Regions from separate parts of the Erythrobacter alti genome, predicted to be linked through region 3. Evidence: predicted binding sites of a transcription regulator. Region 3 holds the regulator's gene; each other region holds the start of a gene.

Region 1 (10,524 bases), on a different contig from region 3:
TGAACAGCGATCCGACCCAGGCGAAGGGGAAGATGAAACCGTGCCACAGCCCCCACCAGAAACCGGGAAATGGATGCCCCTGTTGCACCGCGCCATCCATCTGGCTGGCGCAGCCCGACAAAACCAGCAGCAGAGCGAGTCCCAAGGCGGTGCGTGCCATCATGTCCGAAATCCTCCGACCGGTTTCGGCGCAGGATGGGCAGGAAAGCGCGGCTTGGCAAGGCCGCGAAGTGCCTTCAGCAGAATCGTTGTCGTCCGTCGCCGATTATCGGTGTGAAGGTGCCGGGCGCGCCTTCGTCAGAGAAGTCGAAAACATGACTGTTGCGAAAGCTATTGTAGTCTTCCTCGTCGAGCGGCACGTCAAAGGTCACGCCGCATTCGCCATCGGCGCACCATTTGACATGCGCCTTGTAGGGACCGCGATCGGCGATGATTACCTGCAGGCTCGAGCCGGGTGGCAGCGTTGTCTCGCCAATTGCAAAGCGGCAGCCCCCGACCGACAGGTCGAGCAGGCGTACCGACACCGGCTCGCCTTGGCCGGTGAAATAGCGTCCCGGGACAGTCAGGACCTTACGGGGTTTCTTCCGCGTCTGCATGACCGTGTCGATAACAGCCACTGGTTTAGGAGCGGTAAATCAGCCCGTCGGACGGATGTAGATTGCGAATGCCATCATGAGCAGCATGGTGAGACCCATGATCAGGAACTTGCGGCCGCCGGGCACATCACCGCTGCGCATGAGCGTTGCCCCGCGCCACGCATTCAATATCGCCAGAATGCCGACCACGACGATGGCGGAGATGAAAAGCGTGTCCCGGTCCATATGCAATTTCCCTCGTTGAGCCGCCCCTGTTCACCCGGCGCGTGTGATCGGCAAGCCTTGGCGCCAGATGCAGCAAGGCGACGATCCATCACTCGATGAACCGCCGCCCTGCAATCACTCAGCCAGACCGGATGGTTACTGACAAGCCAGACATTCGTCGTAGTCGGTCGTCGGCAGCTCGTATTTCGCCACTTCGCCGGTGTTGTCCGCTTCCACGCCGCCGGCAAAGCCTGCGCGCTGCACGCTCTTGGAACGCAGGTAATAGAGCGACTTGATGCCCTTTTCCCATGCCTGGAAGTGCAGCATCGCCAGGTCCCACTTGTCGACATCGGCAGGGATGAACAGGTTCAATGACTGCGCCTGATCGATGAAGGGCGCGCGGTCGGCGGCGAATTCGAGCAGCCAGCGCTGGTCGATTTCGAAGCTGGTCTTGAACGCGGCCTTTTCCTCGACCGACAGGAAATCGAGATGCTGGACGCTCCCATCCTTTTCGAGGATCGAGTTCCAGATCGTGTTCGAATTCTTGCTCTTCTTGTCGAGGATCTTCTCGAGATAGGGGTTCTTCACGATGAAGCTGCCCGACAAGGTCTTGTGCGTGTAGATATTCGCCGGGATCGGTTCGATACACGCGCTGGTGCCGCCGCAGATGATGCTGATCGAGGCGGTCGGAGCGATCGCCATCTTGCAGCTGAACCGCTCCATCGCGCCCATTTCCTCGGCATCGGGGCACGGCCCGCGTTCCTTGGCGAGCATCATGCTGGCCTCGTTCGCCTTGGCATTGATGTGCTTGAACATCTTGAGGTTCCATACCTTCGCCATGGGGCTTTCGAAACCGATACCCTTGGACTGGAGGAAGGAGTGGAAACCCATCACGCCCATGCCGACGCTGCGTTCACGCTCGGCGGAATATTTGGCGCGGGCCATCTCGTCGGGCGCGCGGTCGATATAATCCTGCAGCACATTGTCGAGGAAGCGCATGACGTCCTCGATGAACTGCTTGTCGCCTTCCCACTCTTCCCACTTTTCGAGGTTGAGCGAAGACAGGCAGCACACGGCAGTGCGATCATTGCCGAGGTGGTCGATACCGGTCGGCAGGGTGATCTCGCTGCACAGGTTGGAGGTCGAAACCTTCAGCCCCAGGTCGCGATGATGCTTGGGCATCATGCGGTTCACCGTGTCGGCAAAGACGATGTAGGGCTCACCCGTTGCGAGGCGCGTTTCGACCAGTTTCTGGAACAGCGAGCGCGCATTCACTTTGCCGCGAACGCTGCCATCCTTGGGCGATTTGAGCTCGAATTCCTCGCCAGCGCGCACCGCTTCCATGAAGTCGTCGGTCAGCAGCACGCCGTGGTGCAGGTTCAGCGCCTTGCGGTTGAAGTCGCCCGATGGTTTGCGGATTTCGAGGAATTCCTCGATTTCCGGGTGGTGCACGTCGATGTAGCAGGCGGCCGAGCCGCGGCGCAGCGAACCTTGCGAGATTGCCAGCGTCAGGCTGTCCATCACGCGCACGAAGGGAATAATGCCGCTGGTCTTGCCGTTCAGGCCGACCGGCTCGCCAATGCCGCGAACATTGCCCCAATAGGTGCCGATGCCGCCGCCCTTGGAGGCCAGCCAGACATTCTCGTTCCACGTGCCGACAATGCCATCGAGGCTGTCGGACACCGAATTGAGATAGCAGGAGATCGGCAGGCCGCGCGTGGTGCCGCCGTTCGACAGGACGGGCGTTGCGGGCATGAACCACAGGTTCGAGATATAATCATACAGCCGCTGCGCGTGTTCGGCATCATCGGCATAGGCGTCCGCGACGCGGGCGAACAGGTCCTGGTAGCTTTCACCCGGCAGCAGGTAGCGGTCTTCCAGCGTTTCCTTGCCGAAAGCGGTCAAATTGGCATCGCGCTCTGCATCGGTTTTCACGTCGAAGCGGCGCGGCTGGATGGTTTTGGAATCGCTGTCCGCCTTGGACGCAGCGCGCGTGGCCTCGGCCAGCGCCTCTGCCGTCGCTCCGGCTATTTCGGCAGCGATCAGTTCGTCGGTACCGGCGTCTTTCTTGTCCATGCTTACTGCCTCTTTGCGCGCCTTTTTGGGCGGGCTTTTCGTGTTTTCCGGGGCATCTCCCGCGACATTATCTTCCAGACCCATCGCCGCATCATCTCCGTTCCGAAATTCCATTAGCCCCGTTTCCCGTCCGTCTTTGCGGAGGATGTACAGGTTCAATGCCTGCCATCTCTCCAATGTTCCATTTGTGTTCGACTCGGCAGGCCACTGCCTATCTAGTCGTTCACAGCGATTTTCTCACCCGTCTGGAGGCAAAAACTTGTCCCCCGTCTTGTCCACCCGTCGTCCACGCCTATTCCACCGGCCGTCCCCGAAATGCTCCACAATCGCAGCGAATCCGACCCCGTCGCGCGAAATGCACGCTGTAGGCCAAAATCTAGGTCTTGTGGGTGCCCCCGGCATTACGACCACAACCCATAGTGAATCAGCGCGGACTCGCACGCAAGAGGGTTAAAAAGAATTTACCGAGTCAAGAGACGATATCGCAAGGGTGTATGAACCACACAACACGCCGCGACGCGCGGATTTCCCATGACTCGCGCAATGCGCAAGAGGCAAAATCAATCTGCGGAAAAAAATCTGTGCGGTTTCACAAAAGTGGATCAAACGGGGTGAGCATTGAATCAAAAGAATCAGGCCGCGCAATTTGCTTGCGAATTGTCCACCAGAGGGGCCGCTGCGTTGGATCACGGGCGCAATTGCGCTAGAGAATCGGCCCGACGGATTTCACTGGGAACGGGTGCACCATGATCGCTTTCCTCAAGGCCATACCCTTCGGCATATTCCTGACCGTGGTGGTCGCGCTGTTCATGGGCTCGGGCGGCGCGACCGGCGGAATGCTTAACATCTTCAAGGTCGATGTGGACTACGCTCCCCTGATGCTCGATTTCAGCTTCTACTGGAGCTGGATGCTGTTCCTTGGCGGAACCTTCCTCGCCTTCGTCTTCGTGCTGATGATGGGGGATTGAGGGGTCTGGGCGCGCTAGGGCACCAGCACCGTATCCACCGCGACCTGATCGGTTTCCGGATAGTCGAGCGTGTAGTGCAGCCCGCGGCTTTCGTGGCGGTGTAGGGCGCTGCTCACGATAAGGTCGGCGCATTGGTGGAGGTTGCGCAATTCGATCAGGTCGGTGGTGACGCGGAACGCGCCGTAATAGTCCTCGATCTCCTTGCCGAGCAGGTCGATCCTGTTGCCCGCGCGCTCGAGCCGTTTGGTGGTGCGCACGATGCCGACATAGTTCCACATCATGCGCCGGATCTCGGTCCAGTTCTGCTTGATGACGACCTCTTCATCCGAATCGGTCACGCGGCTTTCGTCCCATTCGCGCACCGGCGGCGGCGCTTCGAACCCGTCCCAATGGGCGAGGATATCGCGTGCTGCCGCTTCGCCGAAGACGAAGCATTCGAGCAGCGAGTTCGACGCCAGCCGGTTCGCCCCGTGCAGCCCGCTTTCGGTGACTTCACCCGCCGCATAAAGCCCCGGCAGGTCGGTGCGACCATCGAGGTCGATCACCACGCCGCCGCAGGTGTAATGCTGCGCGGGCACGACCGGGATCGGACCCTTGGTCATGTCGATGCCCAGCCCCATCAGCTTTTCATAGATGGTGGGGAAATGCTGCTTCACGAATTCCGGCTCTTCGTGGCTGATATCGAGATGCACGTAGTCGAGGCCGTAGCGCTTGATCTGGTCGTCGATGGCGCGTGCCACCACGTCGCGCGGGGCCAGCTCCATGCGCTCCCGGTCATATTCTTCCATGAAGCGATGGCCGGTCTCGGGGTGGAACAGCCGCCCGCCCTCGCCGCGCACGGCTTCGGTGATGAGGAAATTCTTGACGTCGAGATTATACAGGCAGGTCGGGTGGAACTGCATCATTTCCATGTTGGAAACGCGCGCGCCTGCCCGCCATGCCATCGCAATCCCGTCGCCCGTCGCGCCGCGCGGTGCGGTGGAGAACTGGTAGACGCGGCCTGCGCCGCCCGCCGCCATGATCGTGGCCTTCGCGGTATAGGCCTCCACCTTGCCGGTCGCGGTATCGAGGGCATAGGCACCCCACACACGGCCTGATCCTGAATATTTGACCTCGTGCCGCCCGGTGATGAGATCGACGCAGGTGCGATCGGGCAGCAGGGTGATGTTGGGGCTTTCCTCCGCCGCCTTGAGCAGCGCGGCCTGCACCGCCCAGCCGGTGGCATCATCGACATGGACGATCCGGCGATGCGAATGGCCGCCCTCTCGGGTGAGGTGGAGGTCGCCGCTCTCGCGGTTGAACGGCACGCCCAGCTCGCACAAACGGTCAATCGCGCGCGGCGCGCCCTCGATAACGAATTCCACCGTCTCGCGGTCGTTCAGCCCGGCGCCCGCCACCATCGTATCGCGAACGTGGTTCTCGAACGTGTCGCCCGCATCGAGCACAGCAGCGATTCCGCCCTGTGCCCATGCGGTCGAGCCGCTTCGCAGCGTACCTTTGGCGAGGACGAGCACCTTGCAAGTCTCCGCCAGCGTCAGCGCAGCCGTCAGCCCCGCCGCGCCGGAGCCGATGATCAGGACGTCATATTTATGGCTGTCAGGCAATTGTCGCTACGCCCCCTCGGCAGGTGCAGTCAGTTGCACGAAGACATCTTCCAGATCGGCTTCCCGCGTGGTTACATCCTCGATGCCATAGCCGTGCTGCTGGATCAGCGCGAGCACCTGCCCAGCACTCGCAGCGTCACGGTTGTAGGTCACTTCGAGCACGCGGTTGTCGATCACTTCGGCCTTGGTGAAGGCTTCTTCCATGATCGGCCCGCCCAGATCCTTGTCGAGCGAGACGCGAACGATCTTCTCGCGCGCCATGTCGACCAGTTCGCGGGTGGTCTTGTTGGCGATCAACTCGCCGTGGTTGATGATAGCGATCCGTTCGCACAACTGCTCGGCTTCCTCGAGGTAGTGCGTGGTCAGAACGACGGTCACGCCCTCGGCATTCATCTCTCCCACCAGGTCCCACAACTGGCGGCGCAATTCGACATCGACGCCGGCGGTCGGTTCATCCAGCACGAGGATCGGCGGCGAATGGACCATGGCCTTGGCGATCAGCAGCCGCCGCTTCATCCCGCCCGAGAGCGTGCGGGCATAGGCATTGCGCTTGTCTTCCAGCCGCACCGCTTTCAGCAGCGCTTCGGATCGCCTGAGCGCCTTGGAAATGCCGTACATGCCGCCCTGGTTCTCGAGCACTTCGAAAGGCGTGAAAAACGGGTCGAACACGATTTCCTGCGGCACGATGCCTATATTCAGCTTCGCATTGCGATGGTCGCTGTCGATATCATGGCCCCAAATATTCACGCTGCCGCCGGTCTTGTTGACCAGCCCCGCCATGATATTGATCAGCGTCGACTTGCCCGCGCCATTGGGGCCGAGCAGGCCGAAAACCTGCCCTTGCGGCACATCGAAGCTGACACCTTTCAACGCCTCCTTTGCAGGGGACTTCTTGTTCCCGGCATAGGTTTTGCGAAGATCGCGTATCTCGATTGCTGATTGCGTCATCGCCGCGCTCTTAGGGGCTTTTCCCGTGCCTCGTAAAGCGATAGGAGCACGCCTTATGGATCAAGCACCCGAAACCACAATCGTCGATACCCCGCGCGTCTGGTGCGATGGCGCCGGAGACATTCGCGGCGGCGAGAACTACAAGCCGGTCAGCCTGGGCCATCCGCGCGTGTGGATGCAGATTGACGAGAAAGGCTATGTCGATTGCGGCTATTGCGACCGCCGTTTTGTTCTGGAAGGCGGCCCGGCGGACGACGGGAACGTGCCCGACGCTGCTGCGTAGGGGCGCTTCACCCCATTTTGTCAGCCTGTGTTCAGTGAAATTGTGCTAGATGCCTTGGTCAGGAGAAACACCATGAAAAAGCTTCTAGCCGCATCTGCCGCCACGATCGTGCTGGCCATGTCGTCCCCCGCGCTCGCGCAGGACCGAGCCGAACGCGCCGAGAATGCCTTTGCCGAACTGGTAGAGGGCCGCGTCGCAGGCGAGCCTACCACCTGCATCAGCACCTTTATCTCCCACCGCCTGCGCGTAGTCGAGAATGTCGGCCTCGCCTATGAACGCGGTGATACGCTGTGGGTCGCACGGGCACGCAACCCGCAGAACCTGACCAATTGGGACATTCCCATTATCGAACGTTATGGCAGCCAGCTTTGCCGCCACGACGTGACGCGCACGATCGACCGCAGCACCGGGATTTTCTCGGGCGTGCTCTTCCTCGATGACTGGGTACCCTACACCGAAGCCGAAGACTTCGAAGGCTGATCCGGCGTGGGCCTGGCGCCAAGGCGCTGGGCCGCCGAGATCCTGTATTTCTGGTTTCACGAACTGTCCCCGCGCGATTGGTGGGGCGGATCTGACAAGCTCGACACCACGTGTGCCAAGCGCTTCCAGCCCGAGCTGGAGGCGCTTCGCACATCTCCTCCCGAAACATTCCTGACCGACCCGCGCGGCGCGCTCGCCGCCGTGCTGCTGTTCGACCAGATGCCGCGCAACATCTATCGCGGCACGCCGCGTGCTTTCGCGCTCGATCCGCTCGCCCGGTCGATTGCGCATGGCGCTCTTGATGCAGGCTTCAATGCGGCTCTCCCGCGCCGCTGGTCGCAATTCCTCGCCATGCCGCTGATGCACAGCGAAGACATTGCAGACCATCGCCGCTCGCTGGAGGTCTTCCGCCGCATCAATGGGGGCCGCAATCTGGGTTTCGCCCGCAGCCACCACCGGATGATCGCACGCTTCGGCCGCTATCCGCATCGTAACCGCATATTGGGCCGCGACATGACGCGCGCCGAGCAGCGCGCGATCGATGCCGGATTTGCGTGGTAATCAGCCTTTGGGCTTCAGCAGCTTTTCAGGCCGCATCCGCTTCGCTTCGTCGAACAGGCCATAGGTCTTGTTGACGTAATTCGACACGTCGATGATCGAATTGAGGTAGCCATCTAGCTCTTCGGTCATTTCCTGTTCGACCAGGCGCACGCGGGCAGAGGGATTTTCGGTCTCGAAAGAGACATAGAACCACGGCTCTCCGCGGGTCAGCTTCAGCGGCTTGGTAATATCATACCACTCGAACGCCCATGCCATCGGTCGCGGCCAGATATGGATCGGAAATCGTCCGCCCATTGCAACGCCCGGGCGCGGTGTGGGGAACCAGTGAAGATAAGGCTCGGTCTGCACGACATAACAGGGCTGATCTGCCACGAAGACATAGGGCGCGGTGAATTGCAGGATCGGCCGTTCAGGGTGGCGCCACTCGTTGGGCGGCTGCAATTGCAGCAGGTTCGCGCGGCCCTGCGGACGCATTCCGGATTGCTCCCCCTTGCCATCGGTCAGCTGCAGCTGGCCCTGCGCATTTTTTGTGAATGCCAGCTCCAGATCGACCGGACACGGCACCACAAAATGCCGCCGGTCGAAGTCGATGGCGGCAGGACATGCCTGGATCGACTTGGCGCTCGCAGCCTTGCTGTCGGATCGGCTGAAGGTCTTGGGCGGCGCCCAGATCGACTTGGCCTTGACGTCCCATTTGACAGTCCAGCCAACCGTGACCGTGCGCGGCTTGCCCCGCGCCTCTGCCTCGGCTCCGCCTGCATCCTCGGCAAAGTAATTGTCCCAGCTCATTCGCGTTCCTCTAGCATGGCGTAATATTCACATAGGTCGCTGACCGGACACACATCGCACTTTGGCGCGCGTGACCGGCAAATCCGCTTGCCGAACTGGATGAGCCAGAAGTGACCATCGTGCAAGGCCCAGTCCGGAGAGCGTTCTTCCAATTGCTGCGCGGTTTTTTCGGCCGTTCTAGCATCGGTCAGCCCGATGCGGTTGCACACGCGGTGGACGTGGGTGTCGACCGCAATCACATCCGCGCCGAAGGTAAAGCTCATCACGATATCGGCACATTTTCGGCCGATGCCGGGCAGGCTGAGCAAGCCTTCGCGTGTGTCGGGCACGACCCCGCCGTGCTGGGCCAGCAACGCCTCGCAAAACTTGCGGATATTGCGCGCCTTGTTGTTGTAGAGCCCGCTTGGCTTGATCGCGGCGGCTACTTGCGCGTCGGTCAGCTCGAGCATGGTTTCGGGCGTTGTGGCGAGCGCGAACAGCGCCTTGCTCGCCTTAGCAGTATTGGCATCGCGCGACTGGGCTGACAACATGCATGAGATACAACTACGGAAGGCATCGGGCTGGCCCTTTGGTCCCTTTGCATCCCGCGTTCGCCCCGGCATCGCTGCAGAGAGCCGCCGATAGACTTCTTCCACTTGATCAAGGGCCAGCATTACTGATCAGCGGTCGGCAGCGCGCACGGTTCCGGTCTTGCATAGTGCCTGCGCCGGGCACTCCTCACACAGGAGCGTCGACGGGCGACAATATTCCTGCCCCACCTTCTTCATCAGCAGGTGATGTTCGTCGAAATCGGCTCCGTTCCATTCGGGCGGCATTGCGGGCATGATCGCGGTAAAAGCGCGGCTGGTGTCTGCCTTGGGCGGGACTAGCCCCATGCGCTGCAGGATGCGCGTGTGGTGACCGTCAAGCACGATGGCGCGCCGGTCGAGCGTGCTGGCATTCATGACCCCTGCCGCAATCTTGCGCCCCACGCCGGGAAGCTGCTCGAGCCAGTCGATCGCGTCGCCCGTAGCCATTGGCTCGAGATGCGAAAGGTCGACCTGCCCGCGTCGCCCGGCCAGATCCTGCAGGCAGGACTTGAGCCGTTTTGCGGCCATGTTGGGATAGGTCTGCGTGACAAGGGCCGCCTGCAATTTGTCAAGCGGCGCCTCGGCAACCTTCTCCCAACTGCCGTAGCTTTGCAGCAATTGATCGGTGGTGGCGTTTGAGATTTCGGACTTCGTGCGCGCACCTATCACGCCCTGCACCAAGACCCATTCGGGCCTGCGTCTGGCTTCCGCGGCCCGCTCTATGCGACCGAAGCGCTGGATCAGCAGCGGCTGGAGGCGGCGCAAGATCTCGGTGCGCGGGTCGGGGCCGAGGGGTAATTGCATGAAAGCCGCTATCGCGCGGAGTTCCCCGTGCGACAACGGCTTTCAAAGTCGGAATAGACGATCGGCGACTTAGTTGTCGTCGTCGCGCAACTGCCCGCGAATTGCGCCGTTCGGGAATTCGGCAGTGTGGACATTCACGTAGAATGCGCCGGGTGCGGCCTCGAGGAATTCCTGCGTCCATTCGCTGGCATCGGTACAGCCGGTGTAATCGCCGGTATTGTCACGGCGCAGCGTGAAGACCACCGGACCATCGACGCCTGCTGCACCGCGATGGATATGGGCTGCAGTAATCGGGCCGATGCCGCGCACATCGTTGATGTCCCAGCAGACCTGACCGAGTTCGTCAGAAATCGATATTTCCGCTGTGCCATACCCGTCGGTGTCTCCGCCGCCGACTTCGGCAGCGCCGGTCAGCGTGGCGTAATAGGTTTCCGCGATTTCTTCTGCGACCGCCTCTTCAAGCGTGGCGCAGCCTGCTAGTGCAAGCGATGCCGCGGCGGTGGCGGCGAGCGATAATCCATGTTTCACAATATTCTCTCCTCAATTTCATCAACTTCCCTGTGGGACCTCAACGAAGCAGACGCGCTGGATGTTCCCGGGGAGGGTTCCAACGCTTATGGTGTGGGGAGAGGATCGAGCACG
Region 2 (10,524 bases), on a different contig from region 3:
GAGCAGACCAGCCAAGACGCTCTGAGCGAGGCGCAGAGGTTCGACGAGTTCAACCGCCGCATCGCGTTCGTGATGCATGACATCAAGAATCTCGCGAGCCAACTTTCGCTGCTTGCGCGCAATGCCGAAAAACATGCCGACAAGGCCGAATTCCGGGCGGACATGATCCTGACGCTGCGCAATTCGACCGACAAGTTGCAGGCGCTCCTCGCCCGGCTCGGTCGTTATGGCAGTATGGGCGGCACCGAGCGCGGCGATATCGAACTGGGCGCTCTTATCAGCAAGATTGCGGATCAATATGCAGACCAGCACCAGGTAACCGTGATCGAGAACGAAGATTGCCGGGTGAAAGGCGATGCCGAGGCTCTCGAACAGGCGCTGGTCCATCTGGTCCAGAATGCTGTCGAGGCGAGCGAGGACGCTTCTCCGGTCCAGCTTGGCCTGCGACAGGAGCCGGGTAACGCTGTTCTGGAAGTCATCGATTCGGGCGGCGGCATGTCACCCGAGTTCATCCGCACGCGGCTGTTCAAGCCTTTCCACTCGTCCAAGCAGGGCGGGTTCGGGATCGGGGCCTACGAAGCGCGCGAACTGGTGCGGGCGATGGGCGGACGGCTCGATGTCGAATCGCGCGAAGGGCTGGGCACGCGCTTCGTTCTGCGCCTTACGCTGAGCGAGAAAAGTGAACTGATCCACGCAATGCACAATTCCAAGAAAGAGGTGGCGTAGTGGCCGACCAGAAACCCAAACTGCTGATTGTCGAGGACGATGAAGGCCTGCAGGCGCAGCTGAAATGGGCCTACGAGGATTTCGAGGTTGTCATCGTGGGTGATCGTGCAAGCGCCATCGCCGCTCTGCGCGCGGAGGAACCGCCTGTCGTGACGCTGGATCTCGGCCTTCCGCCTGATCCCGATGGGACGACAGAGGGCTTTGCCGTGCTCGATGAAATCATGGCGCTCAAACCCGACACCAAGGTGATCGTGGCCTCGGGCCACGGTGCTCGCGAAAGTGCGCTGACCGCTATCGAACGCGGAGCCTACGATTTCTACCAGAAGCCGATCGATATCGAGCAATTGGGCCTGATCGTGCGGAGGGCTTTCAGCCTGCACCGGATCGAGCAGGAGAACCGCGCATTGGCTGCCAAGGCTGGCGACGGCAACACCGTGCTCGGCGGGCTGATAACCTCGGCCCCCGAAATGGTGAAGGTCGCGCGTACGATCGAGCGCGTCGCCAATACCAATGTCTCCGTCATGCTGCTTGGCGGGAGCGGTACGGGCAAGGAACTGCTGGCCAAGGGCCTGCACGATGCCAGTACACGCAAGTCTGGCAACTTCATCGCCATCAATTGCGCCGCGATCCCTGAAAACCTGCTCGAGAGTGAGTTGTTCGGGCACGAGAAGGGCGCCTTCACCGGGGCGGTGAAAACTACCGAAGGCAAAATCGAGCTGGCCGATGGCGGTACGCTGTTTCTCGACGAGGTAGGCGACATTCCGCTGCCCTTGCAGGTCAAGCTGCTGCGCTTCTTGCAAGAACGCACGATCGAACGCATCGGTGGGCGCAAGTCCATAGCGGTCGACACGCGGATCGTGTGCGCCACTCATCAGGACCTTGAAGCAATGATCGCGGACGGGCGTTTTCGCGAGGACCTGTTCTATCGGCTAGCCGAAGTCGTGGTGAAGATACCTGCGCTTTCGGAGCGGTCGGGCGATGCCACATTGCTAGCCAAGGCTTTCCTGAAACGCTTTGCCAAAGAGATGAACCCATCTGTGACCGGCTTTGCCCCCGATGCGCTGGCTGCAATCGACGGCTGGAATTGGCCTGGCAATGTCCGCGAGCTCGAGAACCGCGTGAAGCGGGCGGTTATCATGGCCGATAGCAAGCTGATCGGGGCGGAGGATCTCGACCTCGGTGATGGCGAGGAAGAGGGAGCATCGGTGCTCAATTTAAAGAGTGCGCGCGAGAAGGCCGATCGCAAGGTCATTCGCCATGCGCTTGCTCGCAGCGAAGGAAACATCACGAGCACCGCCAAGATGCTCGGGATAAGTCGTCCGACCCTTTACGACCTGCTCAAACAATACGACTTGCACGCCTGAAGCGGGAACGGCACAGCGCGCAGCCATGATCGGGCGCGTTCTAACCCTCTTCGACCCGCTTGTGCGCCTGTTGCTGCTGGCAATCCTGCTGGCCAGCTTAATGCCGGTCACAGGCGAGGGCAGGATGGTGGCCCGCGGAGTATCCGACGGCGCAATCTTTGTGCTGTTCCTGCTCAACGGTCTCAGATTGCCGCGCGCAGACGTGTTTCGCGGCATGCGCAATCTGCGCTTCCTGCTTCCGCTGGTGTTGTGGGTGTTCGGCGCGATGGGTCTGGCAGGATGGGCTGTCTTCGCGCTTGCGGACAATGTGCTCCCTGCCAGCGTCGCGTTGGGTTTCATATTCCTTGGCGTACTTCCTTCGACCGTTCAATCCGCCACGGCCTACACCTCTTTGGCAGGCGGAAATGTAGCCAATTCGGTCGTAGCGGCAGCCACACTGAATATCCTGGGGGTCTTTGTCTCTGCGCCGATCATCATCTGGCTGTCGAGCGCCGGCATGGCGCAGGCGAATCCTGGGATAGACCTCTCGACACTGGAGCGGATTGGCATGATCCTGCTACTTCCGTTCGTCATAGGGCAGGTTCTGCAGGGCCGCTTTGGCAAGCTGGTTGCGGATAATCGCAAGCTGGTTTCATGGGCTGATCGCATCGCCATCGGCATCGCGGTCTACGTCGCGTTTTCCGGTGCGGTGGAGCAAGGGATCTGGACGCGGATCGACTTGGCTTCGTGGGGTATCCTGCTTGGCCTTGTCGGAGCCATGCTGGCATTCGGATTTAGCGGAGCATGGGGGCTGGGCGGCTTGCTCCGGCTGGATCGCCCAGATCGTACCGCGTTCCTTTTTGCAGGAGCGCAGAAGAGCATTGCCATGGGCGCGCCACTTGCCGCCATCCTGTTTCCGCCTGAAGTGGCCGGTTTGGTGCTGCTACCCCTGCTGCTCTACCACCTGATCCAGTTGGTGATTTCCGCACCTCTGGCGAACAGGTTCAACCCGCCTCAGGCGCGGTAGCGCCAGCTGCATCCTCACGCCGCTTGTGGCGTACCGACCACCAGAAGCTTAGTCCGATAAGCACGCCGCCGATCAGGCCGGTGATCGTTTCAGGGATATGCCATACGGCGGAAAGCAGCATGATCGCTCCCAGCACGATAATGGCCCAGAAGGCACCGTGTTCGAGATAGCGGTACTCTGCAAGCGTACCTTTGCGCACAAGGTGGATTGTCATCGAGCGCACGAACATTGCGCCGATCGAAAGGCCCAGCGCAATCACGATCATGTTGTTGGACAAGGCGAAAGCGCCGATCACTCCGTCAAAGCTGAAAGAGGCGTCGAGAATGTTGAGATAAAGGAATCCGCCGAGACCGCTGCGCACGATGTTCCCGCGCAACCTGGCGGCTTCTTCACGCATCTCCAGCCAATGGCTTACCGCCTCGACGGCGATGAAGGTGACAAGGCCCAACATGCCAGCAGTGATGAAGGTCAAGGCATCGTCAGCCGGAAGTGACAGGGAGATGAGATAGATGGCAAGGAGCAACAGGGCAATTTCGATGGCTGGCAGCGCAGACACTTTGGACAGGGCGTGCTCCACCTTCGCAATCCAGTGCACCTGTTTGTCGGCATCGAAGAAGAACTTCATGCCCACCATGGCAAGGAAGGCACCGCCAAAACCTGCGATGCCGATATGCGCCGAGTTGACCAGGCGTTCGTATTCGATCGGATCGTTCAACGAGAGGTCGACCGCCTGGATAGGACCGATACCCGCCGCGATTGCAACAATTGCGAGCGGGAAGACGATGCGCATGCCGAACACGGCGAAGGCGATGCCCCAGGTGAGGAAGCGTCGTTGCCAAACTTCGTCCATCTCTTTCAAAACGGACGCGTTGACCACGGCATTATCGAAACTGAGCGAAACCTCCAGGACAGAGAGGATCACGATAATCCACAGCATCGCGAGTGTATCGGGCACGCTTCCGCCAGAACTCGACCAACCGTACCAAACGCCGAGCGCGAGGCAGATAAAGGTGAAGATCAATGAGAATCCGTAAAAGCGCTTGAGCGTGGCCATGCGGTATGTCGTCCTGGAAACTGGAAGTTTTGAAGTGGAGGTTTGCGGCGTCAATCTTTGGGCTGGTAAAGTTGTTCCGGCCCGGGGAATGTGCGTTCACGCACCTCTGCTGCATATTTGGCTGCTGTGTCTGAAATGGTCGTCGCAATGTCTTCGTAGCGTTTAACGAAGCGCGGCACCCGCTCGAACATGCCAAGCATGTCGTCGGTGACCAGCACTTGCCCATCGCACTGCGCCGAAGCTCCGATGCCGATGGTCGGGCAGGCAATTGCCTTGGTGACTTCGATGGCGATGGGTTCGACAACGCCTTCCACGACGACGGCAAACGCTCCCGCTTCATCGAGCGCTTTTGCATCGCCGACGATCTTCTGCGCCTCAGCATCGCTGCGCCCGCGCGCCATATAGCCGCCCAGCACGTTCACTGCTTGTGGGGTCAGGCCAACATGGCCCATCACAGGGATGCCGCGCTGCGTGAGGAAAGCGACGGTTTCGGCCATCGCCTCTCCGCCCTCGAGCTTTACGGCTGCGGCTCCGCTCGCCTTGAGCAATGTCGCGGCAGCATCGAAGGCATCTTCAGGCGAGGCTTCGTATGCGCCGAACGGCATGTCGACCACTACCAGCGCATGGTAACTACCCCGAACGACCGCGGCAGCGTGATTGCTCATCATCTCCATCGTGACGGGAATGGTGGAGGGAAGACCGTATATTACCTGACCGAGCGAATCCCCGACCAGCAGCAGGTCGCAATGCGGATCGAGCAATTGGGCCTGCCGCGCGGTGTAGGCGGTCAGCATCACAAGCGGCTCTGCCGTAACGCCATCTACCTTGCGCGCACGTATCTTGGGAACAGTCAGCCGCCGCATGGGTGCAGGCGTGGGATTCGCACGGCTGGTCGATGTATCGAGTGTGTAGGTCGTGGACATATGACCCCTTTATCAGACAGAACCCTCGACGCGAGCGTTGATTCATTGCATGAATGCGCAACTTTGCGGGTCAAGAGGATAAACATACATGGCACTTACCCAATCGGGATCGACCGGCGACCACTGGTCATCACGCACCGCTTTTATCCTTGCGGCAGTTGGTGCGGCCGTTGGCCTAGGCAATATCTGGCGTTTTCCGACACTTGCGGGCGAGAATGGCGGGGGCGCTTTCGTCCTCGTCTATATCGGTTTCGTCGTTTTGCTGGGCCTTCCGCTGGTTTTGTCCGAAGTGCTGCTGGGACGTGCCGGCGGTGAAGACGCGATTGGCTCGGTCCGCAAGGTTGCAGAACATTCCAACCGTTCGGAGGCCTGGAAAGGCATCGGCGCGTTGCAGATTACCGCCGGCTTCCTGATACTTTCCTTCTATTCGGTCGTAGCCGGCTGGGTCATCAACTACGTGTTCGTCGCAGGCGAGGATTTCCTTGGCGCACTGTTTAGCGGCAATCCACTTTCGGTAGCCTTCGCCGGGGAAGATCAGGCCACGATTACCGGCCGGATGGGCGATCTGTTCGCCGATCCAGGCAAGCTGATCATGCTGCACGCAATTTTCATGGCGGCGACGATCTGGATCGTGGCAAGCGGCGTGCATGACGGGATCGAAAAGGCTGCGAAGTGGCTGATGCCAGCCTTTTTCGTACTGCTTGTCATCGTGACCATCTACGGTTCCTTCACCGGAGAATTCGCACGGGCCGTGTCGTTCATGTTTACCCCGGACTTCGGCAAGTTGAACCCTACTGCACTTAATGAGGCGCTGGGGCAGGCATTGTTCTCGCTCAGCCTCGCGGCGGGCGGCTTGCTGACTTACGGTGCCTATGTGCAGCGCGATGTGAAGCTTGCGCCTACTGCCGCGATGATTGCGATTGCCGACACCTGCGTGGCGATCCTTGCGGGTTTGATGATCTTTCCCATCGTGTTTGCGGTCGGCCTTGATCCGGCTGCGGGACCCGCGCTGATCTTCCAATCGCTGCCGATTGCCTTCAACCAGATGCCCGCAGGTTCGCTTGTCGGACTTGTTTTCTTCGTCCTGATCTTCTTCGCCGCGCTGACCAGCTCGATTTCGCTGCTGGAAGGACCGACGGCGTGGGTGATCGACCGCTTTCGTTTCCGGCGTCCGTTTGCGGCAATCATCGTTGGCGGTGTCGCCTTCCTGATCGGTGTCGCATGTGCGCTCGGCTACAACGTGTGGTCGGATGTGCGCCCGCTTGGTTTCTGGAACATCTTTGCCGACAGCGACATACTTGATTCGCTTGATGGCTTTACGGGCAAGATCATGCTGCCGCTCGGCGCGTTCCTGGTGGCGATTTTCGTGGGCTGGATTGCCGACCGTCGCCTGATCCAGCAGCAGACCGGGCTTTCCGGCGGCATGTTCATGCTGTGGCGTTTCCTCGTTGCGTGGCTGTGTCCGATTGCTGTGGGACTGGTGCTGCTGTTCGGGCTGGTGCCGGGCTTGCTCGGCACGTCCTGAGTTGGCTTAGCGGGAAACGAGAGAGCCGCCGCCCGGTGGGGCGACGGCTCTTGCGTGACGAACCATTCGGTCTCGTGTTTAAAGCGTCGTCTCGGTGTGTTCTTCGCGGGCATCCTCGCGCACGTCGAAGCCCATCAGCATCTTGGCGTTATCGATAAAGCCCAGATCGCTGTTCCAGATTTCCGCCTGGCCCAGATCCATCCGCAGCATCAGGAGGTTCGGATCGTCCTTGCCGCCGGGAAACCACGCTTCGATGATCTGGCTCCATTGTTTCTCCAGACGTTCACGGCTGGTTTCTTCAGTCAGCGTGCCGGAGAATCGTGCGAACATCTGGTGGCCCTTGCCGGCGAAGGTCGCGGTGGCGGGGCCGCCGTTGGCAAGGTAATGATCGCGACTGGTGAAGAACCAGATCGAGCTTTCCGCGTCCTTGTCCAGCTGTGCGGTCATCGGCACGGCAGTGTCGGGCGCCTTATCAAGGTGCAGGAAGAGGAAGGGGCTGTCGTCCAGCGCCTTCCAGAACTTCTTTTTCAGGTCTTCGGTGTCGCTCATGAAAATTCTCCTTTGGCTTATCAACGGTATCGGGCGCGAACTGGTTCCGGTCGGCTTGCCAAAGTCACAGCATGGGAACATAAACAGAACAAAGGAGTCGATTCGACATGGACATGGCTTCCCTGCCACGCGCGGTGGAGCTGGCTTCTCCCGGTGCCCGCAACCCGCGCTGGCATCCGGGCGGGCAAGCTGCATTGCACAGCGAGATTTTCGCCCCCGCCGGTGAAGCGAGCGGTGCGGGCGCTGCCCTGGCGCTCGCGCTCGACGGGTTGCGTGCGCGTGGGAACGATGCCGATGCAGGTGCTTCGGCAGAGGAACGCAGCATCCTGTGGGTGCAGGACAAGGCGGCGCGGCGATTGGGTGGACGGCCTTATCGTCCCGGCCTTCCTGAAAACCTGCGTCACCGGTTGATCCATGTCGCCGCCAAAACGCCCGAGGATGCGCTGTTCGCGCTGGAGGAAGGTGTCCGGTGCCGCGATCTTGCCTGTGTGATCGGGGAAGTTGCGGGCAACCCGCGCGCGCTCACTTTCACCGCCTCGCGCCGCCTCAGCCTGACGGCGGAAAGGCATGGCGTGCCGCTGTTCCTCGTCCGCCTCGATGCCGAGACCGATCTCAGCTCGGCACGTATGCGCTGGCAGATGCGTGCGGCACCCTCTGCCCCGCCGTTGTGGAACCCCGCTGCCCCCGGTCATCCGGCCTGGCAGGCGCAACTGTTCCGCGCCCGCAGCCACGCTCCCGGAGAATGGATCCTGCGCGATGGAAAATCCTTCCTCGCCGCCGAACGCCTTGCAGACGGCCATGACACCCACGGCGAGCAGCCGGAGGAAAAGGTGGGCAATATGGCACTTGTCGGAGGCAATGGGTGAGTGGCTTCCTGTCCTGAGCATGTCAAAGAACGCCGGATCATGGCGATCTGGGCCTGCGAGCTGGCGCTTGATCGCTGGCGGCACTCCGAAGATTGCAAACCGGGCGAAGGGGCCGACGAACAGCCGCTCGCGCTGATCACCGAAACCGCGCACGGGCCGCGGATCGATGCCGCCAATGCTGCCGGACAGGCAGAGGGCGCGGCGCGCGGCATGATGCTGGCCGACGCCCGCACGCTATGTCCGCAGTTGCAAGTGCGACCGAGCGATCCGGCGGGCGACCTCGCTTTCCTTGAACGACTGGCAATATGGGCGCAGCGCTGGGGGCCGTGGAGCGCGATTGACGCGCCCGACGGGCTGCTGGTGGATGTTTCCGCCGTGGCGCACCTGTTTGGCGGAGAGCGCCGCCTGCTCGCCGATGTGGCCCAGCGTTGCGCCGCGCGCGGCCTATCCGTCCGCGCCGCCATCGCGCCCACCGCTGGGGCAGCCTGGGCGCTGGCGCATTATGCCCGGCCCGGAGCGATCTTTTCCCAGCAGGACGACATCACCAATCGCCTTGCCGACCTGCCGGTCGCGGCCTTGCGGCTCGATAATGATGTGCTGGTTGTCCTGCGCCGCCTCGGGCTCAAGCGGCTCGGCGATCTGGCGGGCATTGGCAAGGGGAGCACGGGACGCGATGCCATCCACCGCCGTTTCCGCAATCGCAAGTCACCTTCCGCCAACCCGCTTGTCCGCATGGACCAGTTGGCGGGCCGCGTGCCCGAACCGCTGCTTCCCGTCATCCCGCTCACTGCCGCGCTGGTGCAGCGCCGGTTGCTTGAACCGATCCGTCACCGCAGCCTGCTCGACCGCGTGGTGCAAGACCTTGCAGCGGACATGGCGCGCGAGCTGGAAGGGCGGGGCGAGGGCGCTCGCCGCCTCCAGTTGGGCATGTGGCGGATCGATGGCGAAGTGCTCTTGCGTGATCTCGAACTGGCCGCCGCCACGCGCGATCCGGACCACATCTGCCGTCTTTTTGCGGCCAGGCTGGATGATGTCGACGCTGGCTTCGGGATCGAGATGCTGCGCCTGCGTGCCAGTTGGGCAGAGCCGCTCAAGCTGGGGCAGGCCGACCTGGAGGCAGCGGCGGAGGAACACGGCACCTCGCTGTCCGCCTGTGTCGATCGGCTGACCGTGCGGCTCGGGAGCGATGCGGTGCAGCGCCCGATCCTGCGCGCCAGCCATATTCCCGAACGTGCGCAAGGCTGGCAGGCGCCGCTTGAGGCAGAACCGGTGCAACAGGAGGAGCTCGCTTTCCACGCGCGTCCGCTGAAACTGCTCGACCGGGCGGAACGGATCGCGGTGCTCTACGCCAGCCCCGATGGCTACCCCCGCCGCTTCCGCTGGCGCGGCGATCTGTTCGATGTGGCGCGGGTGGAAGGACCGGAGAGGATCGCACCCGAATGGTGGCGCGAGAGAGGCTCCACCCGGCTGCGCGATTATTACCGCGTCGAGGATGCTACCGGCCGCCGCTACTGGATATACCGCGCAGGCCTTGCCGGAGACGGGCGCGGCGGAGAGCCGGACTGGTTCTTGCAGGGTTTGTTTGCGTGATCCCGCATCAGACCAAGGGCGGCCCACCTGCAAAACTCTTCCAGCAAACGACGACAAGCCAGTGCAAAATTACACAAGGCCAGATCGAGCCAGTCTTCCACCACGCGCGCGTGCAGGCGATGCCGAGGCAGAACACCGCAAACAAGAAGCCACCATCGGTGAAGATCGCTGCGCGCTCACCACCGAACAGCAAGCCTTGCAATGGGTGCCACAGAACGAAAGCGGCAATAGATATTGATGCAGCCAGCCAAGGGAATGGGCGGTGCTGCCCAGGGGCGGGAAGCATAATGACGCGGAACAGCAGCTCTTCACCCAGTGTAGGCACAAACAGCGCGATCACCGCGACCATCAAGGTCGAGCGATCGAAGGTGAGCTGCCAATCCATTTGGGCGCTGATGGCTACGGCGAATGCGCAAGCAGGCAGCAACCACGCCAGTTCGGTGAGTGTTACGGTCCGGTGCGCAGCAGGAAACCGCAGACGGAACGCAGACGACAGTTTCGTTCGCCACGATTGCGGAGGGCTATTCGCCTCCGACATTCCACGCCATGCGTTTCAACTCTCTGCAGCCTGCGCGATCTTCTCGCGCTTGTTCCGCTGCATCATGTTGAGGATTTCCACTCCGACCGAAAAGCCCATCGCCACGTAGATATAGCCCTTGGGCACGTGGAAGCCGAAGCCGTCGGCGATCAGCACCAGGCCGATCATCACGAGGAAGGCGAGCGCCAGCATCACCAGCGTCGGGTTCTGCTCGATAAACTTGGCGAGGGGGTCTGCCGCGACCATCATGACGCCAACGGTAATCACCACGGCAGCAACCATGATCGGGACATGATCCGTCATGCCCACTGCGGTAAGGATCGAGTCGACCGAGAAGACGATATCGATCGCGACGATCTGCGCGATGACCGCGCCGAAAGTGG
Region 3 (10,524 bases):
ATTATGTCGAGGAAGGGCGTCGCCTGGCCCTGCTTAACCAGACCGATGGTCCGGGCAATTTCCACCTGCTTCCCAATGGAATTTTCTTCGGCGGGGAAGACGGAAATTGGCGTGTTCTCGAAACCGAGGCCTTCGCTGGCCAGATCAAGGATCGCCCGCATTTCGCCACGCAGTCCGGCCCAATGCTGGTCATCAACGGGGAATTGCACCCTGCCTTCGACCCCGATGGCGAATCCCGCAAGATCCGCAATGCAGTAGGCGTCGATGCCAGCGGGCGAGCGCATTTCGTGATCAGCGAAGCCCCAATCAGTTTCGGCAAGCTGGCGCGCTATTACCGGGACGCGCTGAACGTCGATAATGCGCTTTTCCTCGACGGAAGCGTGTCGCAGATTTGGGACATGCCCAATGAACGGCTCGATACCGGACCGGACATCGGACCCTTGATCGTGGTGAGAAATCGGGCAGAGGCTGCAGAATGAGTCACATTCTCGTCATCGACAATTACGACAGCTTCACTTTCAATCTCGTCCATTACTTGATGGAACTTGGTGCCGAAGTGAAGGTTGAACGCAATGATGCCGTCAGCGTCGATGACGTCATGGCATCGGGTGCCGCTGGCATTCTCATCTCTCCCGGACCATGCACACCGAATGAGGCTGGCATAAGCCTCGATCTGGTCGCAGCCTGCGCAGACGCGAAGCTGCCATTGCTTGGCGTCTGCCTTGGCCATCAGGCGATCGGTCAGCATTTTGGCGGACGCGTGACGCGCGGCGGGCTGATGCATGGCAAGACTTCGCCGGTTGATCATGACGGAACAGGCGTTTTCGCTAACTTGCCTTCGCCCTTTCATGCGACCCGGTATCACTCGCTGATCGTGGACAATATTCCCGATTGCCTGCTGGTCAATGCCACCAGCGAAACACCGGGTCTCGACGGAACGAGCGTGATGGGCTTCCGCCATGCGGACCTGCCCATACACGGCGTGCAGTTCCATCCTGAAAGCATTGCCACGCAGCACGGTCACGCGCTGCTCGCGAATTTCCTCCAATTGTGCGGCATCGCCGCAAAGGTACCTGCATGAGCGGCGTATTGCCCCCTACCGATATTGCCCTGACCGAAGCCGATGCGGAGCGTGCCTTTGGCGATATGCTCGACGGGAAGCCATCCGAAAATGAGATCGCGCGCTTCTTGTCCGAGCTTTCAGACAGGGGCGAGCGGGCAGAGGAAATTGCCGGAGCGGCAATGGCAATGCGCAAGCGGCTCATTCCGATCGATGCGCCGGAGAACGCCATCGACGTTTGCGGCACGGGTGGGGACGGCCATCACACACTCAACGTTTCGACTGCCGTCAGCCTGGTGGTCGCAGCGTGCGGCGTGCCAGTGGCAAAACACGGAAACCGTGCGGCGAGCTCCAAGGCGGGTGCAGCCGACACACTGGAAGCACTCGGCCTCGACATGGACGCGGCCGGGCGGACTGCCGAGAGAACACTGGCCGAAATCGGCATCTGCTTTCTTTTTGCCAAGAACCATCACCCGGCGATGGCGCGTATTCAGCCCATCCGGCAGAAACTGGGCAAGCGCACAATCTTCAATTTGATGGGGCCACTGTCCAACCCTGCCAAGGTCCGTCGCCAGCTGATTGGTATTGCCCGTCCGGCCTATGTCCCGATCTATGCCGATGCGATGGCGCGCCTCGGGACCGAACGGACGTTCATCATCTCGGGCGATGAAGGATTGGACGAATTGAGCCTGGATGAGGGAAACGAACTTGCCGACGTGCAGGGTCGCAATGTCACAATGCGGCGCGTGGATGCCAGCGATGCCGGCCTGGAACACGCTCCCGTCGAAGCCATTCGTGGCGGTGATGCTGCCCACAATGCCAAGGCGCTGCAGGCCCTCTTGATGGGCGCGCCCGGTCCCTATCGCGATGCGGTCGTTTTCAATGCAGCGGGTGCGCTGATCGTGGCAGGCGAAGTGGAAAGCTGGACCGAAGGCGTCGAGGAAGCAGGCGAGGCTATAGACAAGGGGCTGGCCAAGGCACTGCTCGAATGCTGGATCGCGACCGCCAAATGACCGACAAGCTGCAGGAGATCTGCGCCAACAAGCGGCAGGAAGTCGCTGCGCGCAAGACCGCCATGACCATGTCCGACTGTGACCGGGCAGCGCAAAACTCCAGCGCGCCACGTGGTTTCCGGCGGGCGCTCGAAGAGAAAGCACACGATGGCTTTGGCCTCATCGCGGAAATCAAGAAGGCCAGCCCGTCCAAAGGCTTGATCCGCGCCGATTTCCGCCCACATCAACATGCGATGGACTATGCCAAAGGCGGTGCTGCATGTCTTTCGGTGTTGACCGACGCGCCCTATTTCCAGGGGCATGAGGACTATATGATGGAAGCGCGTGCATCGGTAGACCTGCCGGTGTTGCGCAAGGATTTCATGGTTGATCCGTGGCAGGTCGCCGAAAGCCGAATGATCGGGGCCGATGCGGTCCTTGTAATCGTTGCCGCGCTGGATGATGTCGCGATGGTTGAAATCGAGGCCGCAGCTATTGAGCGTGGCATGGACGTGCTGGTCGAGGTACACGACGAAGCCGAGCTTGAACGTGCCGCAAAGCATCTCCAATCGCGGCTTATCGGAGTCAACAACCGCGACTTGCGCACTTTCACCACCGACCTAGCCACTACAGAGCGGCTTGCGCCGCTAGCTCCCGATGGAAGCCTGATCGTCGGCGAAAGCGGGATCAAATCGCATGCTGATTGCGAGCGGCTTGCCGCTGCGGGCGTCCGATGCTTTCTTGTCGGAGAAAGCCTGATGCGGGCCGACGATGTAGAAGCAGCAACGCGGGCGCTGCTCGAAGGCTGACGATCAGCCAGGTAGCAGCGCCCTCGTCCGGCTAGCGTTTTCCAATCGCCGTGCCGATCACGTGAATCCGGCGCCCTGTCCCGCCGTCCTCGGAAACGATTGCAAAGCTGAAACCGGTCTCGATGCCTTGCGGTCCGAAGAACCAACCCCCGTAATTGGACTGGAGGTTCTGCCAGTTGCTGCTCGTCAAATCTGCCGAGTAGGTCTGAACCGTGCCGTCGAAAGATGCCTGCCCCTGGTACCTGCCGAGTTCGGTAATCGCACCCGACGGAACGCCATTCTCGATGCGCCGGCCGACCAGGCGTATATTCGTGTTGAGAGTGCCGGTGGCAAGATTCACTGCCTGGGTGATGACACTGTCCTTGATTTCATATGTCACCACGCCGCTCGTGTTGGTTTCCAGCGCAAATCCACCGACACCGAAATTGTCGTAACTCACATTATTGGCGGTCGGCCGATCATCCAACTGGGTTGGTACGCCGAGCACGCAATAGTGGATGATTGGCTGGTTGGATCCATTGAAGCCCGCAACATATGCACCACGCGTATAGTCCGCGGTACCTGTCGCCAGGGCTCCAACCCCGATGTAGAGCCGCTCCGAAGCACCGCTCGGCAAAGTGCGCTTGTATGCAGCCGAAGAGGGTGTCGGAGGTGCCGTATCAACGTCAGCAGGCCCGAATTGCAAATTGATCTGGTTTGGACCTGATATGGCCCAGGTCATGCTGGCGGCTGTGTAGGGTAAACTTAAGCTCTCGCCAAAAGCCGTCGCCGGGTAAATTTGGGGGTCCGGTACGCGGAAAAAGCCGGATGCACATGAACTCGCAAACGAGCGATTGCCGGTGATATTCGCGTATCGTGCATAGCTCGGCGTGGGCGTGGGAGTGGGTGTCGGGGTTGCAGTGGGCGTCGGAGTTGGCCCCGCTATTGGGCCGGGTGAACTGTCGTCACCGCCGCAACCAGAAACCATCAAGCACCCCGCAAGGAGCGCAGAAACAGTTGATCGCATTTTCGTTAATTCCCCGAGGGACCTATCCCGATTCTGGGCAACTCGCCCAAACGAAACAAATAAATAGCTTCGAAAATTTCGACAATTGAATTCAACCGGGAACCGCAAAATAGTTGGTGGAGACATGCTCAGTCGAGGAACAGAGATTTTACAAAATCATTGTTCTGCCAGACCGGTGCAATTGTGTATGAACACACCATACCGAACAAATCGAAAGAGGAACCAGACCATGGGAATTTTCAGCACGATCAAGAATGCGATCTTTGGCGATGACAAGGATGACGAAGCACCGACGAAAACGGTAGGCGCTCCCAAGTCGACAGGTTTCAACCGCGGATCTTCCAAGGCTGTCAGCAATGTCGATGTCGAAGCCAAGCTGGACAACATGGACGGTGCGGACAAGCTAAACTGGCGCACTTCGATCGTCGACTTGATGAAGCTGGTAGATCTCGATCCAAGTTACGAAAACCGCAAGGAACTGGCGAACGAGCTTGGTGACAATGATTATTCGGGCAAGGCGGAAGAAAACATCTGGCTTCACAAGCAGGTGATGAACCGCCTCGCCGCTGCCGGGGGCAATGTCCCCGCTTCACTCCGCGACTGAAGCATGACCCTGTCCTGATCGGGACGAGTATGGCACAGGTATCGCATGATCCGTGCCTCGCAGAATAATCCAAACGCACAACGCCCTGCCTGCACACGATGCACGGCGGGGCGTTTTCCGTTGCACGATGAATTGCCACGCAAGGATGATGAGCAATGCCGCGTCTGACCCACCTTGATGAAAGCGGCGCGGCGCGAATGGTCGACGTCAGCGGCAAGCGCGACAACAAGCGGACTGCAACGGCAGAGGGCCGTATTCGCATGGCTGCAGCCACACTTGCCGCTATTCGCGACGGCAGTGGACCGAAAGGGGACGTTCTGGCCGCCGCTCGCATTGCGGGCATCATGGCGGCGAAAAAGACGGGTGAACTCATTCCGCTCTGCCATCCGCTTGCGCTGGAGTCCGTCCGCATCGATTTTGCTTTCCAGGATGATGCGATCCGTGTGACCGCGGTGGCGGCACTGACGGGCAAGACCGGTGTGGAAATGGAAGCGATGACGGCTACTTCCATCGCGTTGTTGACGATCTACGATATGGCCAAGGCGCTGGAGAAGGGCATGGTGATCGAACATTTGCGCCTCATTTCGAAATCGGGCGGCAAGAGTGGTGACTGGCACGCCGAAGACGAGGCGGAATGAATCTGCCTCCCCCGATATCCATGCAGGACGCGCAGTCCAGGTTGCTCGCACTTGCCCAACCGCTTGAAGCGGAAACTGTTGCGATCGAAAATGCAGCCGGCCGGTTTCTGGCCTCAGATATCATTGCACGAAGAACACAGCCCCCGGCAGACTTGTCGGCTATGGATGGCTTTGCTGTAGGTGATAACGACCCTTCCGGTTCCTGGCGCGTCGTCGGCGAAAGCGCCGCGGGCCATCCTTTTGAAGGCACTTTTGGTAAAGGCGATGCTGTCCGCATCTCGACCGGAGCGCTGATGCCTGAAGGTGCCAGCGCCGTGCTGCTGCAGGAAGATGCTCAGCTTGATGGCAATGACCTGCGGGTGGCAAGTGACGCTACAGCTTCACCCCGGCACATCCGTCATCAGGGGTTCGACTTCACCGCCGGAGATGCGTTGCTGCGAACCGGAACGCGTATGGACGCAGCCAGATGCGCGCTCGCAATTGCTGGGGGCCAAGTCACAGTCGATGTCGGGAGAAAGGCCCGTCTGAGTGTCATCGACAGCGGCGATGAACTCGTAGCAGATGCAGCAACCGCCAGAGACCACCAGATCCCGGCCAGTAATGGGGCAATGTTGGGAATCATGGCTTCACCTTTTTGTGAATCGTCGCATCGGATCGGTCCGGTCCCAGACCGCCGCGAGAAGTTGGTTAAATCCTTCGATGATGCATCCACAGCCGATGTAATCATCATCAGCGGCGGAGCTTCAGTCGGCGACCACGATCTGGTCCGTCCTGCCCTTGAGCAATGGGGCGCGAAGCTGGATTTCTGGCGCGTCGCCATGAAACCTGGAAAACCACTGTTGGTAGCCCGCAAGGGAACTAAGATCATTCTGGGCCTGCCGGGCAATCCAGTGTCGAGCTATGTCACGGCCTTTTTCTTCCTCCTGCCGCTGCTTCGGCATCTTGCGGGTTCATACGATCCGATGCCGCAATCGCTGGCATTGTCTCTCGCCGCAGACCTGCCAGCCAATGGCTCACGCACCGAGTTTATCCGTGGCGTAATGTGTCCCGAAGGCGCTCAGCCACTGCTCCAACGCGACAGCAGCGCCTTGAGAACGCTCGCAGCTGCGGATTGCTTCATCGAAAGAGGTGGCAACGCCCCGCCGGCAAGGACTGGTGACCCCGTAACGGTCTATCCGCTCCAAAATGGCGGTATTGCTTGACTTTGGCGAATCTGTTTCATACTTGTTCCTTATTCGTTCCCGAAGTGGAACATTGACGCAAGGGACAGGCCGATGTTGACCGCCAAACAACACGAATTGCTGCTTTTTATCAATCGCCGCCTCGAAGACACGGGCATCTCGCCCAGTTTCGAGGAAATGAAGGAGGCGCTTGATTTGAAGAGCAAATCGGGCGTGCATCGGTTGATTTCGGCTCTCGAAGAGCGCGGCTTCATCCGGCGCCTGCCGAACCGCGCCCGCGCGCTTGAAGTGGTCAAGATGCCAGAGAACCTCGCCGGGAACGACCCCGTCGCCAAAGCAACTTCGGTACCGGCTGCGCAACCACAAGCCGCAAACGATGTTATCGAAATTCCGCTTCATGGCCGTATCGCTGCGGGTGTTCCGATAGAGGCGCTGGAAGGCAGTCAGACGCTGCCCGTTCCGGCTGCCCTGCTTGGCAGCGGCGAACACTATGCGCTCGAAGTTTCGGGCGACTCGATGGTTGAAGCCGGCATTTTCGATGGCGACTTCGCGCTTGTGAAGAAGGCCACCACTGCACGCGATGGCGATATCGTGGTCGCGCTCGTCGATGGCGAAGAAGCGACATTGAAGTATCTGTTTCACGATGGCGGCCGCATCCGTCTCGATCCGGCAAATTCGTCCTACGATCCGCAAATATACGCGGATAATCAGGTGGAAGTTCAGGGGAAGCTGGCAGGGCTGCTCCGCCGTTACCACTGATCGGGCCTTATCACTGATGCTGATGATGATCCTGCGCGGGTAGCCCGGGCAGCATCAGTATTCCCGGCGGCCGCGCCACCAGCCATGCTCTCCCTCGGCCTCGGCAACGGCTCTGACGTGCTCGCCCTCCAGATCGATTGCCAGGCCGCCATTGATCGACAGCATTCGCGCATCGGCCTTGAACCAGCGCGGTTCGCAGCTTCGCGGTAGCCAGCGATCGGAGACTACGATGTCAGACCGCTCGCAGGCGGCGGCCAGAGCGCGCTCGGCGACTATATCGCGGCTACGGCTCATCAATATGTGCCAATCGCGTCCACCCCGCTCCACCGTTATGGCGCAAAAATCAGGACTACATTGCGCGCCGGGCCACGCGGCCATGGGCATCGTCTCGCCCTCTACACCTGCCAGTTCGAGCAGGTTCTCGCGGGTGAAGGCGCTGCGTGTGTCGCGGAGGACGAGCAATCGCTCGTCCTCACCGGTGATTCCGACATGTCGGCCATCGCCCGAGATCAGGATATCGGGAATGGGCGTCGTCATCAGCATGGCAATAGCCGCCGCGGCAGGCAGAAAGCCAAGTAGTCGCGCCCTGCCCTTCCATAGCGCCAGCCACAGGCCGCCCGCAGCGAACAGGAGAACCGTTGTCAAAGTCATCTGGGGGATGAGCTTGACCGCGCCGGGCTGACCGGCGGTGAAATGCGCAATTCCCACCAGCAGGTCGAGTGATTTGCCAGCCAGCCACCAGAACGGCGCTCCCGCTCCGATCGTGTCGAACAGGAGCGCGATGGCGATCAAGGGCATGGAGACGAAGGTCACCAGTGGTATGGCGACGACATTCGCCAATGCGCCGTAAATGCCTGCCCGATGGAAATGATACAGCACGATCGGCATCAGCGCGATTTCAATTACCATACCGGTGACAAGCAGCATGAACGTCCGCCGACCGAGCCGCGCCAGCCAGCTTTCCTCGCGCGGCGCCAGGAAACGCTTGACCGGCTCTGAATTGTGTAGGGCAACAATCGCGATAACAGCGCAAAAGCTCATCTGGAAACTCGGACCGACCAGGCTCTCCGGCCATGCCAGCAAGACGGCAAAGGCCGCGGCAGCCACCATTCTCAGCGACAGGGGCTCACGGCCCAGTGCCAGAGCCACGAGGACAAGCAGCGCGCCAATACAGCTGCGAACCGTCGGCACCTCCGCGCCCGTCAAAAGCGTGTAACCAATACCCGCCAACGCCGCGAACGCTGCGGCCATTACCGGCAGCCGCACGCGCAATGTCAACCAGGGCCACAGCGCCAACAGCTTGATAGCCAGGAGATATGCTGCACCGATGACCGCGCTGACATGCAGGCCACTGATAGAGAGCAGGTGCGTCAGGCCTGCATCGCGCATGGCATCCTCGTCGGCCTTGCTTATCGCTCCGCGGTCTCCACTGGCAAAGGCGGCGGCAATGCTGCCTGCCGATCCATCGAGCTCACCGCGTACGTGGCCGGAAAGGCTTCGCTGGATGCTGGCGATAAGGGCACCGTCCGGAGGCGCAGGCTCGACCACCTCGATGTCTCCCTGCAGGCTGCCCGTAGCTGCCAGCCCGTCGAACCAAGCCCGACGGGCAAAATTGTATCCACCAGGCAGCATCGGCGCAGCAGGCGGCATCAACCGGGCCTGCGCCCGGACAAGCGCGCCCTCTCCCATCGCAGGCGTCGCCTGCTCCAGTGGGACGTTCACACGGATGCGGACCGGCTCACCGTCCTCCGGGCTGCGAATTGCCAGAACCAGTCGCACGCGGTCCTGCGCGGGTTGTTCGATCCGCTCGAGCACGCGCCCCTCAACCATCTCGGACATCGGACGCTCGAACGCTTCTTGCCCGACGATCGCAGAGCGCGCCCAGATCAGCCCCGTTCCGAACGCGAACAACACGCCGCTTGCGATCAGCGCGGTCACCAGATGCGTGCGATCGACCCTCCCTTTCCATTTGGCGAGCGCCGCCAGCGCGAGAAGCGGCCCCCCGGCGAGACATGCCACCCATCCTGCGGAATTGGGGAGGATAAACCACGCGCCGATGCCAGCGGCCAGGAGGACCGCCATCCAAGGGCCGCGATCGAATCCCGCCGACGCGAGAAATGCCTCCGCCGCGTCTGCGATACTGGACAAAGTGACGCGGTTTCGCCAAGGCGTGTGCTGCAACGCAACATCGCGATCGTCGTCCCCCAGCGGAACCATTGGCGGCTGACGAGTGGCCATGCATATACAGGACAGGAAACAAGCGGTTATGGCAAGTTCGGATGGCAATGGCGGTGGTGAAAGCCGGCCCGTGGTGACACGGTTTGCGCCCTCTCCGACCGGTTTCCTGCATATCGGTAACGCACGCACCGGATTGTTCAGCTGGCTATATGCGCGCCATCATGGCGGCAAGGCGCTGCTGCGCATCGAAGATACCGACAAGCAGCGTTCCACACAGGAAGCGATCGATGTAATTCTCGACGGGCTGGACTGGCTCGGGCTTGAATTTGACGGAGAGACTGTTTTCCAGAGCGAACGCGCGCCTCGCCATGCAGAAGTGGCCGAAAAACTGCTCGCAGTAGGCAAGGCTTACAAATGCTTCGCGACTTCTGAAGAACTTGCCCAGATGCGGGAAGAACAGCGCGCCGCGAAGCAACCAATGCGATATGACGGGCGCTGGCGCGACCGCGATCCGTCCGAAGCGCCCGAAGGTGCGCCCTTCACCGTCCGCATCAAGACGCCCGAGGGCGGCGAAACGGTGATCGAAGATGCCGTGCAAGGCCGCGTGAAGGTCGACAATCGTGAAATCGACGATTTCATCCTGCTGCGCGCCGATGGCACACCGACCTACATGCTCGCTGTCGTCGTGGACGACATGGACATGGGCTGCACGCATATCATTCGCGGTGACGACCATCTCAACAACGCGTTTCGTCAGATTCAGGTAATCGACGCCATGCAGGACGTCGAGGATGGCTGGGAACGCCCGACCTATGCCCATGTGCCGCTAATCCACGGAAATGATGGCGCCAAGCTGTCGAAGCGGCATGGAGCGTTGGGGGTTGATGCCTACCGCGATGAGCTGGGCATTTTGCCGGAAGCGCTGTTCAACTACCTGCTGCGGCTTGGCTGGGGCCACGGTGACCAGGAAGAATTCAGCTGTGAAGAAGCAATCGCGCTGTTCGATATCAATGCGGTGGGCAAAGGGCCTAGCCGTTTCGATATGAAGAAACTGCTGAACATGAACGGTAATTACATCCGCGCAGCCGATGATGCGCGACTAGCCGGCTTGGTAGCAGAGCGGATTGACGGCGCCGACACCGCGTTGCTGACAGAAGCGATGCCGGTCCTCAAAACCCGCGCACGCGATATCAACGAACTGGCCGACGGGGCTGCCTTCCTTTTCAAGACGCGGCCGCTCGAATTGACCGAGAAGGCATCGAGCCTGCTCGACGAAGAAGCGCGTCTGCGACTTTCG

Evidence for each region. The regulator LexA, encoded in region 3, represses DNA repair genes until DNA is damaged. The targets are predictions, from matches to a motif close to GTTCCNCNCTTGTTCT.
Region 1: a site for LexA is predicted at 3,055-3,070, ahead of AAC850_RS09475 (ribonucleoside-diphosphate reductase subunit alpha). Genes of this name have one in related genera too.
Region 2: a site for LexA is predicted at 7,222-7,237, ahead of AAC850_RS06315 (recA-like protein). Genes of this name have one in related genera too.

Annotation. Positions count from the first base shown of each region.
Region 1 covers NZ_JBBNAX010000007.1:344,462-354,985, reverse strand. Annotated here, with positions in the region: gene AAC850_RS09490 (hypothetical protein) at 1-163, opposite strand, end outside; gene AAC850_RS09485 (PilZ domain-containing protein) at 237-617, opposite strand; gene AAC850_RS09480 (hypothetical protein) at 636-821, opposite strand; gene AAC850_RS09475 (ribonucleoside-diphosphate reductase subunit alpha) at 957-2,990, opposite strand; gene AAC850_RS09470 (hypothetical protein) at 3,623-3,844, shown strand; gene nadB (L-aspartate oxidase) at 3,859-5,448, opposite strand; gene AAC850_RS09460 (ABC transporter ATP-binding protein) at 5,455-6,396, opposite strand; gene AAC850_RS09455 (zinc-finger domain-containing protein) at 6,452-6,679, shown strand; gene AAC850_RS09450 (DUF2059 domain-containing protein) at 6,752-7,159, shown strand; gene AAC850_RS09445 (DUF924 family protein) at 7,166-7,720, shown strand; gene AAC850_RS09440 (hypothetical protein) at 7,721-8,509, opposite strand; gene AAC850_RS09435 (endonuclease III domain-containing protein) at 8,506-9,162, opposite strand; gene AAC850_RS09430 (endonuclease III domain-containing protein) at 9,169-9,882, opposite strand; gene AAC850_RS09425 (CHRD domain-containing protein) at 9,952-10,410, opposite strand; gene AAC850_RS09420 (alkene reductase) at 10,497-10,524, opposite strand, start outside.
Region 2 covers NZ_JBBNAX010000005.1:188,654-199,177, reverse strand. Annotated here, with positions in the region: gene prsK (XrtA/PEP-CTERM system histidine kinase PrsK) at 1-726, shown strand, start outside; gene prsR (PEP-CTERM-box response regulator transcription factor) at 726-2,090, shown strand; gene AAC850_RS06340 (bile acid:sodium symporter family protein) at 2,116-3,096, shown strand; gene AAC850_RS06335 (DUF475 domain-containing protein) at 3,074-4,150, opposite strand; gene panB (3-methyl-2-oxobutanoate hydroxymethyltransferase) at 4,201-5,073, opposite strand; gene AAC850_RS06325 (sodium-dependent transporter) at 5,162-6,598, shown strand; gene AAC850_RS06320 (pyridoxamine 5'-phosphate oxidase family protein) at 6,677-7,147, opposite strand; gene AAC850_RS06315 (recA-like protein) at 7,255-8,013, shown strand; gene AAC850_RS06310 (DUF6504 family protein) at 8,053-9,603, shown strand; gene AAC850_RS06305 (CPBP family glutamic-type intramembrane protease) at 9,611-9,988, opposite strand; gene AAC850_RS06300 (TerC family protein) at 10,157-10,524, opposite strand, start outside.
Region 3 covers NZ_JBBNAX010000004.1:83,072-93,595, reverse strand. Annotated here, with positions in the region: gene AAC850_RS05325 (phosphodiester glycosidase family protein) at 1-479, shown strand, start outside; gene AAC850_RS05320 (anthranilate synthase component II) at 476-1,081, shown strand; gene trpD (anthranilate phosphoribosyltransferase) at 1,078-2,073, shown strand; gene trpC (indole-3-glycerol phosphate synthase TrpC) at 2,070-2,861, shown strand; gene AAC850_RS05305 (hypothetical protein) at 2,893-3,582, opposite strand; gene AAC850_RS05300 (DUF3597 domain-containing protein) at 4,097-4,471, shown strand; gene moaC (cyclic pyranopterin monophosphate synthase MoaC) at 4,627-5,109, shown strand; gene AAC850_RS05290 (molybdopterin molybdotransferase MoeA) at 5,106-6,311, shown strand; gene lexA (transcriptional repressor LexA) at 6,384-7,049, shown strand; gene AAC850_RS05280 (ComEC/Rec2 family competence protein) at 7,104-9,287, opposite strand; gene gltX (glutamate--tRNA ligase) at 9,316-10,524, shown strand, end outside.